Regions from separate parts of the Fructilactobacillus cliffordii genome, predicted to be linked through region 1. Evidence: predicted binding sites of a transcription regulator. Region 1 holds the regulator's gene; the other holds the start of a gene.
What was found. The regulator CtsR, encoded in region 1, represses protease genes until heat stress. The targets are predictions, from matches to a motif close to TTGGTCAAAAAAGGTCAAANA.
Positions count from the first base shown of each region.

Region 2: the regulator CtsR is predicted to act here: its motif matches at 2,207-2,227, upstream of clpP (ATP-dependent Clp endopeptidase proteolytic subunit ClpP).

Region 1 covers NZ_CP097117.1:1,225,733-1,233,780, forward strand. The annotation lists gene M3M38_RS06010 (formate--tetrahydrofolate ligase) at 1-468, shown strand, start outside; gene M3M38_RS06015 (Xaa-Pro dipeptidyl-peptidase) at 515-2,860, opposite strand; gene M3M38_RS06020 (aminotransferase class I/II-fold pyridoxal phosphate-dependent enzyme) at 2,985-4,151, shown strand; gene M3M38_RS06025 (L-lactate dehydrogenase) at 4,210-5,166, opposite strand; tRNA gene M3M38_RS06030 (tRNA-Val) at 5,414-5,486, shown strand; tRNA gene M3M38_RS06035 (tRNA-Lys) at 5,493-5,565, shown strand; tRNA gene M3M38_RS06040 (tRNA-Leu) at 5,591-5,673, shown strand; tRNA gene M3M38_RS06045 (tRNA-Thr) at 5,686-5,759, shown strand; tRNA gene M3M38_RS06050 (tRNA-Gly) at 5,764-5,835, shown strand; tRNA gene M3M38_RS06055 (tRNA-Leu) at 5,851-5,936, shown strand; tRNA gene M3M38_RS06060 (tRNA-Arg) at 5,942-6,015, shown strand; tRNA gene M3M38_RS06065 (tRNA-Pro) at 6,022-6,095, shown strand; gene M3M38_RS06070 (CtsR family transcriptional regulator) at 6,240-6,713, shown strand; gene M3M38_RS06075 (ATP-dependent Clp protease ATP-binding subunit) at 6,733-8,048, shown strand, end outside.
Region 2 covers NZ_CP097117.1:481,463-489,510, reverse strand. The annotation lists gene M3M38_RS02500 (gluconeogenesis factor YvcK family protein) at 1-538, shown strand, start outside; gene whiA (DNA-binding protein WhiA) at 551-1,483, shown strand; gene clpP (ATP-dependent Clp endopeptidase proteolytic subunit ClpP) at 1,545-2,171, opposite strand; gene M3M38_RS02485 (phenolic acid decarboxylase) at 2,376-2,882, shown strand; tRNA gene M3M38_RS02480 (tRNA-Arg) at 2,945-3,016, opposite strand; gene gap (type I glyceraldehyde-3-phosphate dehydrogenase) at 3,264-4,268, shown strand; gene M3M38_RS02470 (phosphoglycerate kinase) at 4,372-5,589, shown strand; gene tpiA (triose-phosphate isomerase) at 5,704-6,462, shown strand; gene eno (phosphopyruvate hydratase) at 6,550-7,869, shown strand; gene M3M38_RS02455 (AAA family ATPase) at 7,953-8,048, shown strand, end outside.

The DNA of each region.
Region 1 (8,048 bases):
GTTCCTGCTTACCCAGCCGATGTCTGGGGTCAAGGTGGAAATGGAGCACGAGAATTAGCAGCAGGGGTCATTGCTGCTGCGGATCAACCTGCGAACTTCACACCGCTTTACGAACCCACGGACGACGTGGAAACCAAGTTGAACCGGATTGTCACCCAAATTTATGGGGGCCAAGGAGTTGAATTGGAACCCAAGGCGCAGAAGCAACTACGTCAGTTAGTCGACCAGGGCTGGGATCACTTGCCGGTGATTGTGGCGAAGACTCAGTACTCGCTAACGGACGATGCCAAACGCTTGGGAGCACCGACCGATTTTAAGATTCACATTCGGGAGTTTGTGCCAAAACTAGGGGCGGGCTTCATCGTGGCGATGGCCGGGAGCATCCTGACGATGCCCGGTTTGCCGAAACATCCGGCGGCCGAAAAGATTGAAATTACGGACGACGGAACGATTAGTGGTCTGTACTAGAAACGAAAAAAGAACGTTGCTTTTTTGAAAAAGTAACGTTCTTTTTTTACTGTTCGGGTAGTTGCAGCCGTACGCTTGCGGGCTGTAACTGGTAATTAATTGCTTGTCGGTTCCGGTTGGTCATCATAAAGTCGGTGGCATAGAGAACCACGGCGAGGCGCCGGTCTTTCGGTAAATGGTAGTAAACCGGTTGAAAATCTAAATGCAGTTGAGAGAATTTTCCGGGAGCAATCGGTTCCGTCACGGCCGGACTGGTCCGATTTTGCAGGTTGAGATGGACCCGGGAAATAATTTTGTGGTCGCTCGGAAACTTTTCCAGTTGGAACTCGCGGATGTCATCTCGATACCATTGGTACCCTAAGGGCAGGCCACGAGGAGCTGAAACGGTTGGGGCGGGTTGTAAACGGCGGGCTTCCCCCACGTCCAAGAGGACTGCGCTCAACATTCCCACTGGTTGATCACTGCTGACGGCGACGTCGATGGTGACGGTTCCGTTGATGGTGAGCTCGTAATCAAGGTTTAACAGAGCCACCGTTCGTTGCGGATCCAACTCCTGGTCATCCAAACTAAGCAGTTTTTGTTCCCACTGCTCGGGGTGGGTGCTAAAGGTGTGGAATTGGTCTGCAGAGTAGGATTGCGTCCAGTGCTGGCGATTAAACTGTAACACGTGTTCCGTGGGAGCCTTTGTGAGCCAGTTGGGTTGAGCGTGCCAGGTTTCGGGAGTGACGTTGTCTTGCACAATTACTGCGGGCACCGCCACGTCCACCCCGTTTTCCACGCCGGCCAGCTTGTTGCTGAGCCACAGGTTCACGAGGTCGGAGTAGTCAAAGGACGGAAAGGCGTTTAGGTACATGTGTTGGCCCTGGTGCAAGATCAATTTTTTGCTAATTGGAAGCGCTTGAATGTCTTGCCAAAAGTGCCCGGCGTTCTTGAGCTTCACGTTCCAGTCGTTTAAACCGTGAACTAATAGCACGTCGGCTTGCACCTGTTGGTCGTGGTTGCGGTAGTTGCGGTCGTCCCAGAACTGGTTGTAGTTACCGGTCTGACGCTCTTGACCCGTCTGCAGGGACTGGAGTTGCTGGGTAAAAGCTGCCTTGGTTCGGAACTCATCTCCAGCTCGAAGACTACGCGAGAAGGTTTCGCCGGCCAGCACATCGGCATCCTCTCCTTGAAAACCACCGGGGGCCACGACCAATCCGTTTTCGCGGTAGTAATCGTACCAGGACGAAATGGCGGCCTCGGGAATGATGGTTTTTAGACCAGGAACTCCGGTAGTTGCAGCAGCAATTGCTAACGTGCCTAGGTAAGAACGGCCGGTCATTCCGACGGAGCCGTTACACCAGTCGGCTTTGATGGTGATGCCGTCGGTCCGGTTGGTGAAGGCGCGGCGGTCGCCGTGGAGCCACTCAATTACCGCGATGGTGCTGGCTGTTTGGTACTGATCACCACAAGTTTGCAGTCCATCCGAATCAATCGTCCCAATCCCAGCCGCATAAACGCTGGCAAAGCCTCGAGGTAACAAGAAATCGTTGAGGGTGTAGCCCGGATGGGGTTCGTGAGTTAAGGTGGCGTCGTCAGCCTGACCGTTGACATCATGGGCTTGTCCTGACGCTAAGGGAGCGGTTGGTTGGGGTTGAAACTGACTAGCTGGTTTAGGTTGCAAGTCCACGTTCACGTCGTGGGTGAGTTGTTCACCCAACTTTTCGTTAATACCCTGGTCGTATGGAGAAGCCGTGTAGACCGCTGGAACCGGCGTTAAGGCGTCGGGACGGGTGATTTCGACTTTCAGCAGGTCGTTTTGGCCGTCGCCATCGGAATCAAAATCAGTTTCCACAAACACGGTTTCGTAGTGAAATTCCCGGACGTTAAAAACTGCTTGGGCCTTGCCGTTGAAGTACAGCGGGTGTTGGTGGTCAAAATGAGCTTGAGTAAAGTAGCCCTGGGCCGCCAACTGATCGAGATAGGTTAAAACCTGGGGAGTGTGAGTGGTGAGCAGCTGATACCAGGCGCGCTCTAAGGAATCGGCATCCGTAACTTCAGGTAAGGGTGCAAGGCCTAACTTTTGCCAGCTGGCCTGGGGCGTTTCTGCTTTAAAATCGGGACCGACCTGAAAACCCAGTAACTGGAGGCCGATGAGAGTGAAAATCTCAGTCGTCAGGGGTTGGTCATCGGTGAAGAATTGAGCCAGGGTAGTGGTTGGAGTGACCAGGTACTGGTTGAAATGATCTAATAAGGAGATCCGACTGTTGTTGTGCCAGTGTATCTTTTGTAAGTAAGCCCAGAGCATCTCCTTGAGTGGTGCCGGGGCAACAGCAAAGCCGACGTCGGCCAGTTCTTGCTGGATCTGGGCAAGTGGAACGTTCGTAAGTTGGGCAAATTGGTTGATTTTCATGGCTGATTCTCCTTTGGCACCGGCTGAAGCCTAAAACAGATTTAATTTCATCGGGTTAGGAATAGTGTAGAATAATTAGAAGTGAGATGGAAGTTTAATTCAAGCAAATGGGAGTAATGGAAGAATGGTAAATTTAATTGATGCAGTGCAACCAAACGTCATTAAAACCCAGTTATCGGATATTTATGGGTTTAGTGAACAATTGGCGCAGATTCCGGACCTCGTGTCGTTAACCATCGGGGAACCGGACTTTCCAACCCCGGAACACGTCAAAAAAGCGGGAATGGCAGCTATTGCAGCTGACGAAAGTCACTATACCGCCACTTGGGGCCGGATTGGGACTAGGACAGCAGCTGCCAACTACCTAAAACAACGCTACGACGTTGACTATGACCCGGCAACGCAGGTCGTCATCACGAACGGGGTTACAGAAGCGATGTATGCCACGCTGGCGACCTTCGTGGGGAAGGGCGACGAGGTCTTACTACCGACACCTGCTTTTCCAGTGTATGATTCGCTGGTGGAACTCAACGGAGGGAAGCTGGTGGAAATTGATACCCAACCCGATGAGTTTCTGTTAACGCCGGAGCGGTTGCGGGCTACGTTACAGGAACATCCGCACGCTAAGGTGTTGATTGTGAACTTTCCGTCTAACCCAACTGGACGCAGTTATTCGGCAGACCAAATTCAGGCACTAGCAAAGGTAATTTCCCAAACAAACTTGGTGGTGGTTAGTGACGAAATTTACAGTGAATTAACCTATACCGGGCGACACGTTTCGCTCGCCAAGTATTTACCGGACCAAACCATTTTGTTTAACGGGTTGTCCAAATCCCACGCGATGACTGGTTGGCGGATTGGGGTGGCCGCTGGGCCGGCCCCGGTCATGACCGAAATTGCAAAGGTTCGCGAATTAATGTCTACTTCAGTGATGACGGCAGCCCAGGTGGCCGCCGAAGAAGCTTTTGGCAACGGAATGGATGATGCCGCTCCGATGCGTGCGGAATACGAACGCCGACGGGACTACGTGTACAACGAATTTACGCGCTTGGGCTTTGCCTGTGAGAAACCGCAAGGGGCTTTTTATCTCTTTGCTAAGATTCCGGAACGGTTTCATTTGAACAGTGCGGCCTTTTGTCAGGACGTGGCAAAGACGGTGAAAGTCGGCATGATTCCTGGTTCAAGTTTTGGCGCCGGGGGCGAAGGCTACGTGCGAATTAGCTATGCCACCAGCATGAGTAACTTAGAAGAAGCTATTCGGCGACTGCAAGTTTATTCTGATGAACATTAACGAATGACATAAAAAAGAAGCGTTTCGCAGTTGCGAAGCGCTTCTTTTAGTAACTAGTTTAAGCTAAACCAGTTTCTTTCATTCCTTTTTCGGCAATTTCTTTTAAAGTCTTAGCGGAAGCAGCCATTTTAGCTTGTTCTTCTTCACTAAGTTGAACTTCAAGAACATCGGCAATTCCGTGCGCGTTAACCACGGCTGGTGAACCAATGTAAATGTCGTTCAAGCCGTATTGACCGTCCATTGGAGCACCAACGGGGAGAACAGCATTTTCGTTCCGGAGAATGGCACGAGAAATCCGCATTAGGGAAGTTCCGACTCCGTAGAAAGTAGCACCCTTCTTGTTGATGATTTGGTAAGCTTTGTTCCGAGTATCATCCTCTAATTCTAAGAGGGTGTCTTTGGAAACACCACGATCAGCAGCGTATTTTACTAACGGAACGTTACCAACGGAAGCTTCGTCGATGTCAGCAAATTCGGAGTCACCGTGTTCACCTAAAATGTAAGCATCAACACTAGCGGGGTCAATGTCAAACTTTTTGGCAACTGCCACCCGGAACCGGCTGGTATCTAAAGAAGTACCGGAACCAAAAACCTTTTCCTTTGGAAAACCAGAAATCTTTTGGGTAGCGTAAGTCAAGATGTCAACTGGGTTAGCGGCTACTAAGAAGATGCCGTCGAAACCGGAGTTAACCACTGGTTTAACGATGGAAGATAAAATCTTTAAGTTCTTGTTAACCAAGTCGAGACGAGTTTCACCCGGTTTTTGGGGAGCACCGGCTGTGATAACCACCAGGTCAGCATCCTTACAATCTGGGTAGTCACCGGAGTAAATGTTTTTGGCAGCCGTAAATGGAATGGCATCTTCCAAGTCCATTGCGTCTCCTTCGGTCCGGTCCTTGTTAATATCAACAATGACAAATTCTTCAGCTAATGCTTGTTGTACCATGGCAAAGGCGTATGATGAACCCACGGCTCCGTCTCCAACCAAAACAACTTTTTGGTGTTTCTTAGTCATAACTGTCATCCTTTCAGTGGTAATAATATTAAGATACAGCTAAATTATAACATTGAAAGTGTTACTTTTCACATACAATTGCAACCGTTTTCGTAAGTACAGCTGGTAAATTTTAATTAGTAAGGAAGAAATGTTTCCAGTAAAATTTGGTCTGAAAAAAGTTCGTGAAAAGTATTGACGGTTTTTCAATCTGATGCTATGATTTAATAGTTGTCAAAACGATGTAACTGTTTTGCTTCTCATTTATGGAAGATTAGCTCAGTTGGGAGAGCGTCTGCCTTACAAGCAGAGGGTCACAGGTTCGAGCCCTGTATCTTCCATTACATGAGCCGTTAGCTCAGCCGGTAGAGCATCTGACTTTTAATCAGAGGGTCGGCAGTTCGAACCTGCCACGGCTCATTTGTAAATGTAAAAATAATAACATGCGGACGTGGCGGAATTGGCAGACGCGCTAGATTTAGGTTCTAGTGTCTTAGCGACGTGGGGGTTCGAGTCCCTTCGTCCGCATCCATTATTTTTGCCGACTTAGCTCAGTTGGCTAGAGCGCGTCACTAGTAATGATGAGGTCGGAGGTTCGAGTCCTCTAGTCGGCATTATGCGGAAGTAGTTCAGTGGTAGAACGCCACCTTGCCATGGTGGAGGTCGCGGGTTCGAATCCCGTCTTCCGCTTTTTTCTATGTTTATGCCGGGGTGGCGGAATTGGCAGACGCACAGGACTTAAAATCCTGCGGTCAGTAATGACCGTACCGGTTCGATCCCGGTCCTCGGCATTTATGCACCTATAGCGCAATTGGATAGAGTGTCTGACTACGAATCAGAAGGTTGCAGGTTCGACTCCTGCTAGGTGCATTTGTTCGGGAAGTAGCTCAGCTTGGTAGAGCACCTGGTTTGGGACCAGGGGGTCGCAGGTTCGAATCCTGTCTTCCCGATTAACTTATTTAAATTAAAAGTATTGGCTAAAGTTAGCCAATACTTTTTTGTATAGTTAATGGTTTGAAAAGGTCCTTTGCTTGTTATTTGCTGTGGATATTATATAATTAAAGTCAACATTAGTCAGAGACGAGATGAACGATATGACACATCACAGCATGTCAGATACAATCGAAGAATATTTAAAGCAATTGTTACTTAGTGCGGATACGGCAGAAGTGGAAATCAGACGTTCAGATATTGCCGACCACTTTGACGTTGTTCCCTCTCAGATTAATTACGTGATTAAAACGCGGTTTACGCTGCGAGACGGCTACGTTGTGCAGAGTAAGCGGGGTGGCGGTGGTTACATTCGGATTGAACAGATTGATCTAGCGAGTGACACGGACGTGTTTGACCAGTTAGTGGCTTCCATTGGAACCCGAATTACCCAAAAAGACGAAGAAGATATTTTGACCACCCTTTATAACAACGGGTTACTTTCAACCCGCGAAGTTAACATGATCTCTTCCATCTTAACTCATGAAGCAATTGCAATTACTGATGCTGAAACAGAAGAAAAAGTGCGAGCAAACGTGCTAACGGCGCTGTTAAGCCGATTACGGTACGAATGCTAACCGAAAGGAGATTTACTTTATGGCAGATTCATTGACTCCGAGTGCCAAACGAGTATTAAACATCGCGCAGGATCAAGCTCGTAGCTTTAAGCATCAAGCAGTGGGGACCGAACACCTCCTGCTGGCGCTGACGCTAGAAAAAACCGGAATTGCCTACGAAACCTTAACGCAGTTGTCCATCACGGATCAAGATGTATTTGAAGAAATTGAACAACGGCTTGGCTACGGTAATCTGGATGCAGAGGATACTACGTACTTAAGTTACTCACCGAAAATGCGTGAAATCATTGCCTTGGCCGCTCGGATTGCCCAACAATACGGCAGCCTAAAGGTCGGACCTGAACACCTGCTGTTGGCTTTAACGACTGACGAAAAGGGAGTTGCTGCCCGAATCATGGCTGGCTTAGGTACCACTCCAGAAGAAGTTCGCAAGATTACGATTCGTAAGATGGGAGTGCCAGATCAGGGCGTGGGCGCTGCGCGTGAACAACAAACTGATGAAAGCCAAACCCCTACGTTGGATTCGTTGGCAAAGGATCTCACTAAGACAGCTCGCGATGGTCAACTGGATCCGATTATCGGTCGGAACCGGGAAATCAGACGGGCCATTCAGGTCTTGAGTCGGCGAACGAAAAATAACCCCGTTTTAATTGGAGAACCAGGGGTCGGAAAGACCGCGATTGCGGAAGGCCTGGCTCAAAAAATTGTTCAAAAGAAGGTTCCGGAGGACATGTTGAACAAGCGGATTATGATGCTGGACATGGGATCCTTAGTGGCTGGAACCAAGTACCGGGGTGAATTTGAAAACCGCTTGAAGAAAGTGATTAACGAAATTCAAACCAGCGGGAACGTAATCCTGTTTGTGGACGAACTGCACACCTTGATTGGGGCTGGTGGAGCTGAAGGAGCGATTGATGCTTCGAATATCTTAAAACCAGCGTTAGCCCGGGGTGAACTCCAAATGATGGGGGCCACTACCTTAGATGAATATCAAAAACACATTGAGTCGGATGCAGCGTTAGAACGCCGCTTTGCCACGATTCAAGTCAACGAGCCATCGGTACAAGAGGCGAAAGAAATCCTGCGTGGGTTACGGCCGAAGTATGAGGAACATCACCACGTTAAAATTACGGATGGCGCAATTGATGCTGCCGTGGACCTGTCTAACCGGTACATTAGTGACCGCTTTTTGCCGGATAAAGCTATCGACCTGATGGATGAAGCAGCTGCTAAAGTTCGTATTGACGAACTGCAGGGCACGAGCCCGGTTTTGAAGAAACAACAAGAACTAGAAGAAGCTCGGCGCGATAAAGATCAAGCCATTGAAGATCAACG
Region 2 (8,048 bases), 720 kb from region 1:
TACGGCGGCTGATAAGCTGGTGAAGCGGGTCTGGGTGGAATCTCCGACTAATGATCACCAACCGGAGGCCGTCCCCGACGTGATTGAGGCCATTATGAACGCCGATCAAATCGTGCTGGGTCCCGGAAGCTTATATACCAGTATTCTGCCGAACTTAATGGTAAGCAACGTGGGTGAAGCGGTCAAAGCTACGAGTGCTGAGGTGGTCTATATTTGTAACATTATGACTCAAAAAGGTGAAACGGATCACTTTACGGATGCCGACCACGTGCGGGTTTTAGACCGGCAATTAGGGCAGAACTTCATTAACACCGTCCTAGTTAATAACCGTCCGGTCCCGGCGAGCTACATTGATCATCAACGTTGGGGGGATGAATCACAACCCGTCGGGCATGACTACCAAGGTCTCAAGGAACTAGGTTGTCGGGTGATTTCCTCAGACTTTTTAGAATTGAAAGACCACGGTGCCTTTCATAATGGTCAGCTTGTTTCCAACGAACTGATTCGCTTGCTCGGTCAACCAAAATTCAATCATTAGGAGGTCACCAAGATGTCATATGCTAGTGATGTGAAAAAGGAGCTCACCCGCTTAGAGGTCCATCGTACCAATGCCAAGGCGGAATTAATGGCGCTGATTCGGATGAATGGGACCTTAACACTGTCAAATCAACACTTCTCGTTAGAAGTCCAATCTGAAAATTCTGCGATTACCCAACGAATTTATCGGTTGCTGTTACAGTTTTATCAAGTTAAGGCTAGTGTCGTAGTTCGGAAAAAGATGAAGCTGAAGAAGAATAATTTGTACGTGGTGCGCCTGCAGCAACGGGTGGAAGCTATTTTGGATGACTTGGGAATTTTAGATCATTATCAGATTTTAGAACGGGTCCCGGTGGAGTTGTTACAAGATGATTTACAAGTCCGTTCCTATTTACGCGGAGCCTTTTTGGCCGGGGGATCGGTCAATAATCCCCAAACCTCGCGGTATCACCTAGAAATTTATTCTTTGTACGAAGATCACAGTGAGATGCTGACCGAGATGATGAATCAGTATCACTTAGGTGCCAAGCAAACCAAGCGGCGCAGTGGTTACATTGTGTACTTGAAAGAAGCCGAAAAGATTGCGGATTTCTTACAGCTGATTGGGGCCACCAATGCGATGCTGAAGTTTGAAGACATCCGGATTGTCCGCGACATGCGTAACTCAGTCAACCGGTTGGTTAATTGCGAAAATGCCAACATGAATAAGGTGGCGAACGCGTCGACCCGTCAGATTGAAAACATCCAACTGATTGAAGAACGGGTGGGACTTGAGTCCTTGCCACCGAAACTGCGCGACGTTGCCGAAACGCGCTTGAAAAATCAGGAAGTTAGTTTGAAAGAACTCGGCGAGTTGGTTGCGAACGGACCGATTTCCAAGTCGGGGATTAATCACCGGTTACATAAGATTAACGACTACGCAGAGAAGTTACGGGCCGAGCCGTAATGTCACTGCCAAATAAAAAAAGTGCCGAGAAAATTAATTCTCGACACTTTTTAGTTATTGCTTATTTTCGATCGGAACTGTTCTTCATAATACCGTCAATCAAGCCATAATCAACTGCTTCGGGAGCAGTGAGGTAGTTATCCCGTTCGGTATCACGATCAATCTTAGAGAGCGGCTGACCGGAGTGATCTGCTAAGAGTTCGTTAATCATCTTGCGAGCTCGCAGAATTTCTTTGGCAGCAATCTCAATTTCAGTTTGTTGACCTTGCGCACCACCAGATGGTTGGTGAATCATGATTTGGGCATGTGGCAAAGCAAACCGTTTACCTTTGGTTCCGGCCGTAGCCAAAACGCTGGCCATCGAAGCGGCCATTCCCATGACGATCGTTTGCACGTCGGCTTTGATGAAGTTCATGGTATCGTAAATGGCCATTCCGGAAGTAATGACTCCACCTGGGGAGTTGATGTATAAGTAGATGTCCTTGTCAGAATCTTGGGCGTCCAAGAATAGCAGTTGGGCAATCACGGCGTTGGCCATGTTGTCTTCAATTTCTCCGGAAAGCATGATAATGCGATCTTTTAGTAATCGTGAGTAGATGTCATATGCGCGTTCACCTTGAGGTGAGTTTTCAACGACTGTTGGAACTAATGGCATAGTTGAATCCTCTCTTTCTTCTTTAAATTTAATTGGAATTTTTTAATTCGTGAGTTTATCTTACAATGATGGTCAGTCAAGGTCAAACAAAGAGCTTATGAAAGTGACTTTGCATTAAACGAGACTGGATTAAATTGTATCATCATTTTACTAATAAATTTATATCTTATTAGTAAAATGCATTACTCGTTAGTGTATTATTTACCGTATAAAAATAAATTTAAAAGGAGGATCAAAATGAAAAACGAAATTTTAGACTTGCAAGATTTTTTGGGAATGCAACTAATTTATACCTATGACAATGGGTGGGAATATGAAATTTATATTAAAAATGAGGATACGATTGATTACAGAATCCATAGTGGGATCGTCGGTGGTCGCTGGGTAAGAAATCAGAAGGTTAATCTTGTGGAATTAACCCCAGGGATTTTCAAAGTTGCTTGGACGGAACCCACGGGTACGGATGTGTCATTGGATTTTATGCCTAATAAAAATAAAACGCACGGAGAAATTTTCTTTCCGAAGTGGGTCGATGAACATCCAAAACTCACAGTTTGTTATCAAAATGATTTTATTGATAAGATGCATGAAGCACGGAATCAATATCCCACTTATCCAAAAACTGTTGTTTCTGAATTTTCAACGATTACATTTCAACAACATCGAGGAGTCAATAATGAGAATGTAATAGCGCAAGCGCCATATCAGGGAATGGTTAATGATATTAAAACTGGTAAGCTTTAATGATATGCTTAATTTTTTCTAAATTAAAAAGCAGATGAGATTTCTCATCTGCTTTATCTTAGTGCGCCACGAGGGAATCGAACCCCCATCTCAAGAACCGGAATCTTACGTGCTATCCATTACACTAGTGGCGCGTCAGAACACTCTTATTATATTAAATGATTCAACGCTAATAATCAACCCCTAACTTTAAAATCGTTTGGTTTGAATTCAAATGGTGGTTTGCTATACTAAAAACCGTAGTTAGCTAGTGACTGGCTATCAATGCACGTGATTATGGAACCGCTTTAAGCTTGAGGGGAAATCACTGACATTTCCTGACAAAGGTGGTAAGATAGTTACGTATTAAATATTAGATATTCCTGAAGGAGGAAGCCGATTATGACTACAAAGATTGGTATTAATGGTTTCGGACGAATTGGTCGTCTTGCATTCCGTCGGATTCACGAACTAGGCGCTGAAGGGATCGAAGTTGCTGCAATTAACGACTTAACTACCCCTTCAATGTTAGCTTACTTATTGAAGTATGATTCTGTTCACGGTCGTTTCCCTGGCAAAGTGGAATCCACTGAAGACGCAATCATCGTTGATGGTAAGCGCATTCCTGTTTACGCAGAACGTGATGCTAAGAACATTCCTTGGGTTAAGAACGATGGTGTTGACTTCGTACTTGAATGTACTGGTTTCTACACTTCCAAAGAAAAATCACAAGCTCACTTGGATGCCGGTGCAAAACGGGTATTGATTTCAGCTCCTGCTGGTGACATTACTACTGTTGTTCCTGGTGTTAACTTGGATGTCTTGAGCCAAGACGACAAGATCGTTTCTGCTGGTTCATGTACTACTAGTTGTTTAGCACCAATGGCTTACTGGTTGAACAAAGACTTCGGTGTTAAAGTTGGTACCATGACTACTGTCCACGCTTACACTGCTACTCAAGCATTGCAAGATGGTCCACGGAGCGCTAAGTTTGCTAACAACCGTGCCGCTGCTGTTAACACGATTCCTCACAGTTCTGGTGCTGCTAAGGCCATTGGTTTGGTTATCCCAGAACTTGACGGTGCATTAAAGGGTCACGCACAACGGGTTGCTACCATTGACGGTTCTTTAACTGAATTAGTTACCGTCTTGGACAAGAACGTTACGGTTGACCAAGTTAACGACGCCATGAAGAGCCACGAAAACGAAGCCTTTGGTTACAACGACGACTTCATCGTTTCTTCAGATATCGTTGACGATGACCACGGTTCCATTTTCGATCCTAACCAAACTGAAATCGTTGAAAACGACGGTTTACAATTAGTTAAGACGGTTGCTTGGTACGACAACGAATGGGGCTTCACTTGCAACATGGTTCGGACTTTGCTTAAATTTGCTACGATGTAATTTAACCACTAGTTCTATGAACTGAATGTGATTGAAAAGGCGGAGGAGGGATAACCTCCCCCGCCTTTTTTCTAAATTAAAGAATCTCAGGAGGAAACACAGCATGAGTAAATTAATCATTGATGATTTAGATCTCAAGGATAAAAAAGTCTTAATGCGGGTTGATTTCAATGTTCCCATTAAAGATGGGGTGGTCGGTGACGATAACCGGATTGTGGCCGCTTTACCTTCCATCGAATACGTGATTGATCACGGTGGCAAAGCCATCTTGTTCTCACACTTGGGCCGGATTAAGTCCGAAGATGACAAACCTGGTTTGTCATTACGCCCGGTGGCCGAAAAGCTCTCGAAGTTATTGGGCAAACCAGTGACGTTTGTTCCCGTTAACGAAGGGCCACAACTGGAAGAAGCCATTGATAACATGCAAGATGGTCAAGTGTTACTAGCTGAAAACACTCGTTACCAAGACGTCATTAACGGCGAACAAGTTAAACGTGAATCCGGTAACGATCCTAAGTTAGGTGAATACTGGGCCTCTCTGGGTGACGTCTTTGTGAACGACGCCTTTGGAACGGCTCACCGGAGCCACGCTTCGAACGTGGGAATTGCAACGGCCATGGAAAAAGAAGGCAAGCCAGTGGCTGCTGGATTCCTATTGGAAAAAGAAATCCAATTCTTAGGAAACGCTGTAGACAATCCTAAGCATCCATTCGTAGCCATTTTAGGGGGAGCAAAGGTTTCCGACAAAATTGGTGTGATTGATCATCTGTTGGACAAAGCCGACAAGATCATCATCGGTGGAGGAATGACTTACACTTTCTATGCTGCTAAGGGCATTGGGATTGGAAACTCCTTAGTTGAAAAGGACAAGATTGACGTTGCTAAGGAAATCCTGAAAAAGGGTGGCGACAAGATTGTGCTGCCTGTTGACTCTGTTTGTGCCGACCAGTTCTCGAATGATGCTAAGACCCAAGTGGTTGACGGTTCCATTCCAGACGGCATGATGGCCTTAGACATTGGTCCTAAATCAATTCAACTGTTTGAAGACGTCTTAAAGGACGCGAAGACGGTGGTTTGGAACGGACCAATGGGTGTCTTTGAAATGCCTAAATTTGCTGAGGGTACCTTAGCAATCGGTCGTTACCTTGGGACTTTGAAGGACGCTACCACAATCGTGGGTGGAGGAGACTCAACGGCTGCCGTAAAAGAACTCGGTGTGGCTGATAAGTTAACTCACATCTCAACTGGTGGGGGAGCTTCTTTGGAATACCTGGAAGGAAAGACCTTACCGGGAATTGCTTGTGTTTCTAACAAAGATTAATTTAAAAAGACTAGTGCTTGCTGAGCGCTGGTCTTTTTTATTTAGAGTGATTGCTAGTTATTTGGGGAGATTTCCGCTAAAATTAAACTAACGAGACGAGAGGAGAAAGAAAAGATGAGAACTCCCTTTATTGGTGGCAATTGGAAAATGAATTTATCGTTGACCGAAGCCGCTCAATTTATTGATGAGATTCAGACCCAGCTTCCACCCAGTGACGAGGTGGAAACGGTGTTGGCGGCTTCGCCATTGTTTCTGCACACAATGCAGGAGCATAATAACAGCCCCCTGTTAGTTGCTGCCGAAAACTGTTTTTACGAAGACGAGGGGGCCTATACCGGTGAGGTAAGCCCCAAGGCATTGAGTCAGATGGGAATTAAGTACGTGATTGTCGGTCACTCAGAGCGCCGGAAGTACTTTCATGAAACTGATGAAATTGTGAACAAAAAGGTCCACGCGGTGTTCCGGAGCCACATGCTGCCCATCATTTGCTGTGATGAAACGATGGGTCGGTATGAAACCGGCGACCACATTTCCTGGATGGTCAATCAGGTGACAGCCGCCATTCGGGGGTTGGATGCCGATGACGTGAAAAAAGCGGTCGTGGCCTACGAACCCAGCTGGGCCATCGGAACTGGGCATACTGCTCCAGCAGATGCTGCAGAGGAAGGTTGTTATTTGATTCGGCAAACGATTGCGGATATTTATTCCGATCAGATTGCGAACCAAGTCCGGATTTTGTACGGGGGGAGCGTCACCCATGAAAACATCCGTGAACTAATGAAGCAACCAGATATTGACGGGGTGTTGGCTGGAAAAGCCAGTCTTACCACGCAGGAGTTTGTGGAATTAGCTAACTTTCACCAACCAAAATAGTTGGTGAATTTATTTGCAAAGTGATTTTTAAAACTGTAAAATTTAGATGGATAGAATTAGTTTATTAAACTACTAAGGAGATTTATTATGTCAATTATTTCTGATGTATACGCACGCGAAGTCCTTGACTCTCGTGGTAATCCAACTGTTGAAGCAGAAGTTTACACCGAAGACGGTGCAATGGGCCGGGGAATTGTTCCTTCCGGTGCCTCAACTGGTGAACACGAAGCCGTTGAATTACGTGATGGTGACAAGAGTCGCTACATGGGCAAAGGGGTTACGAAAGCCGTTGCGAACGTAAACGACAAGATTGCAAAGGAAATCATCGGTTACGATGTTACTGATCAATTAGGTATTGATCAAGCCATGATTAAGTTAGACGGAACGCCTAACAAAGCTAAGCTTGGTGCCAACGCCATTTTAGCCGTTTCCATCGCCGTAGCTCGCGCTGCTGCTGACGAATTAGGCACTCCTTTATACAACTACTTAGGTGGCTTCGATGCCCACGTTTTACCAACTCCAATGATGAACGTTATCAATGGTGGTAAGCACGCTAACAACAAGGTGGACTTTCAAGAATTCATGATTATGCCAGTTGGTGCTCCAACGTTCCGGGAAGCCGTTCGGATGGGTTCAGAAACGTTCCACAACTTAAAGGCCATTTTAAACGAACGTGGTTACTCCACGGCCGTTGGTGACGAAGGCGGATTCGCTCCTGACTTGAAGAACAACGAAGAACCATTTGAAATCTTGGTGGAAGCCATCGAACGGGCTGGCTACAAACCAGGTAAGGACATCTGCATTGCCTTTGACTGTGCTGCTTCTGAATTCTACAACACGGACACGAAGAAGTACGACTTAGTCGGTGATGGTAAGTCTTACACTGCTTCAGAATTCGTGGCATTACTGGACTCCCTGATTGAAAAGTACCCAATCATCTCTATCGAAGACCCATTGGACGAAAACGAATGGGAAGACTGGAAGGTTGCTACTGCTGAATTAGGTAAGAAAGTACAAATCGTTGGTGACGACCTCTTCGTAACTAACACTGAATACCTATCTAAGGGAATTAAGATGCACGTGGCTAACTCAATCTTAATTAAGTTGAACCAAATTGGGACCTTAACTGAAACTGTCAACGCAGTTAACATGGCTAAGGAAGCTAGTTACACGGCTATTATTTCTCACCGTTCTGGTGAAACGGAAGACACGACGATCTCTGACTTAGTGGTTGCTTTAAACGCTGGTCAAATCAAGACTGGTTCCATGAGCCGGGGCGAACGGATTGCCAAGTACAACCAATTGATGAGAATCGAAGACCAATTAGGTTCAGTTGCTCAATACAAGGGAATTCACTCCTTCTACAACTTGGACTACACTGCTCGCGAAAATATCATCAACAAATAATTAATTACCATCAGAAGTCGTTAGCGCTTGCTAACGACTTTTTTATAAGTTTTGTATATTACTATAATTAACAAGGTGAAATAATGAAGTTAAGTTTAAAAAACATTGGTAAATTAAATGATTCACAGATAGAAATTAATGGATTAACAATTATTGCAGGAGATAATAATACTGGTAAA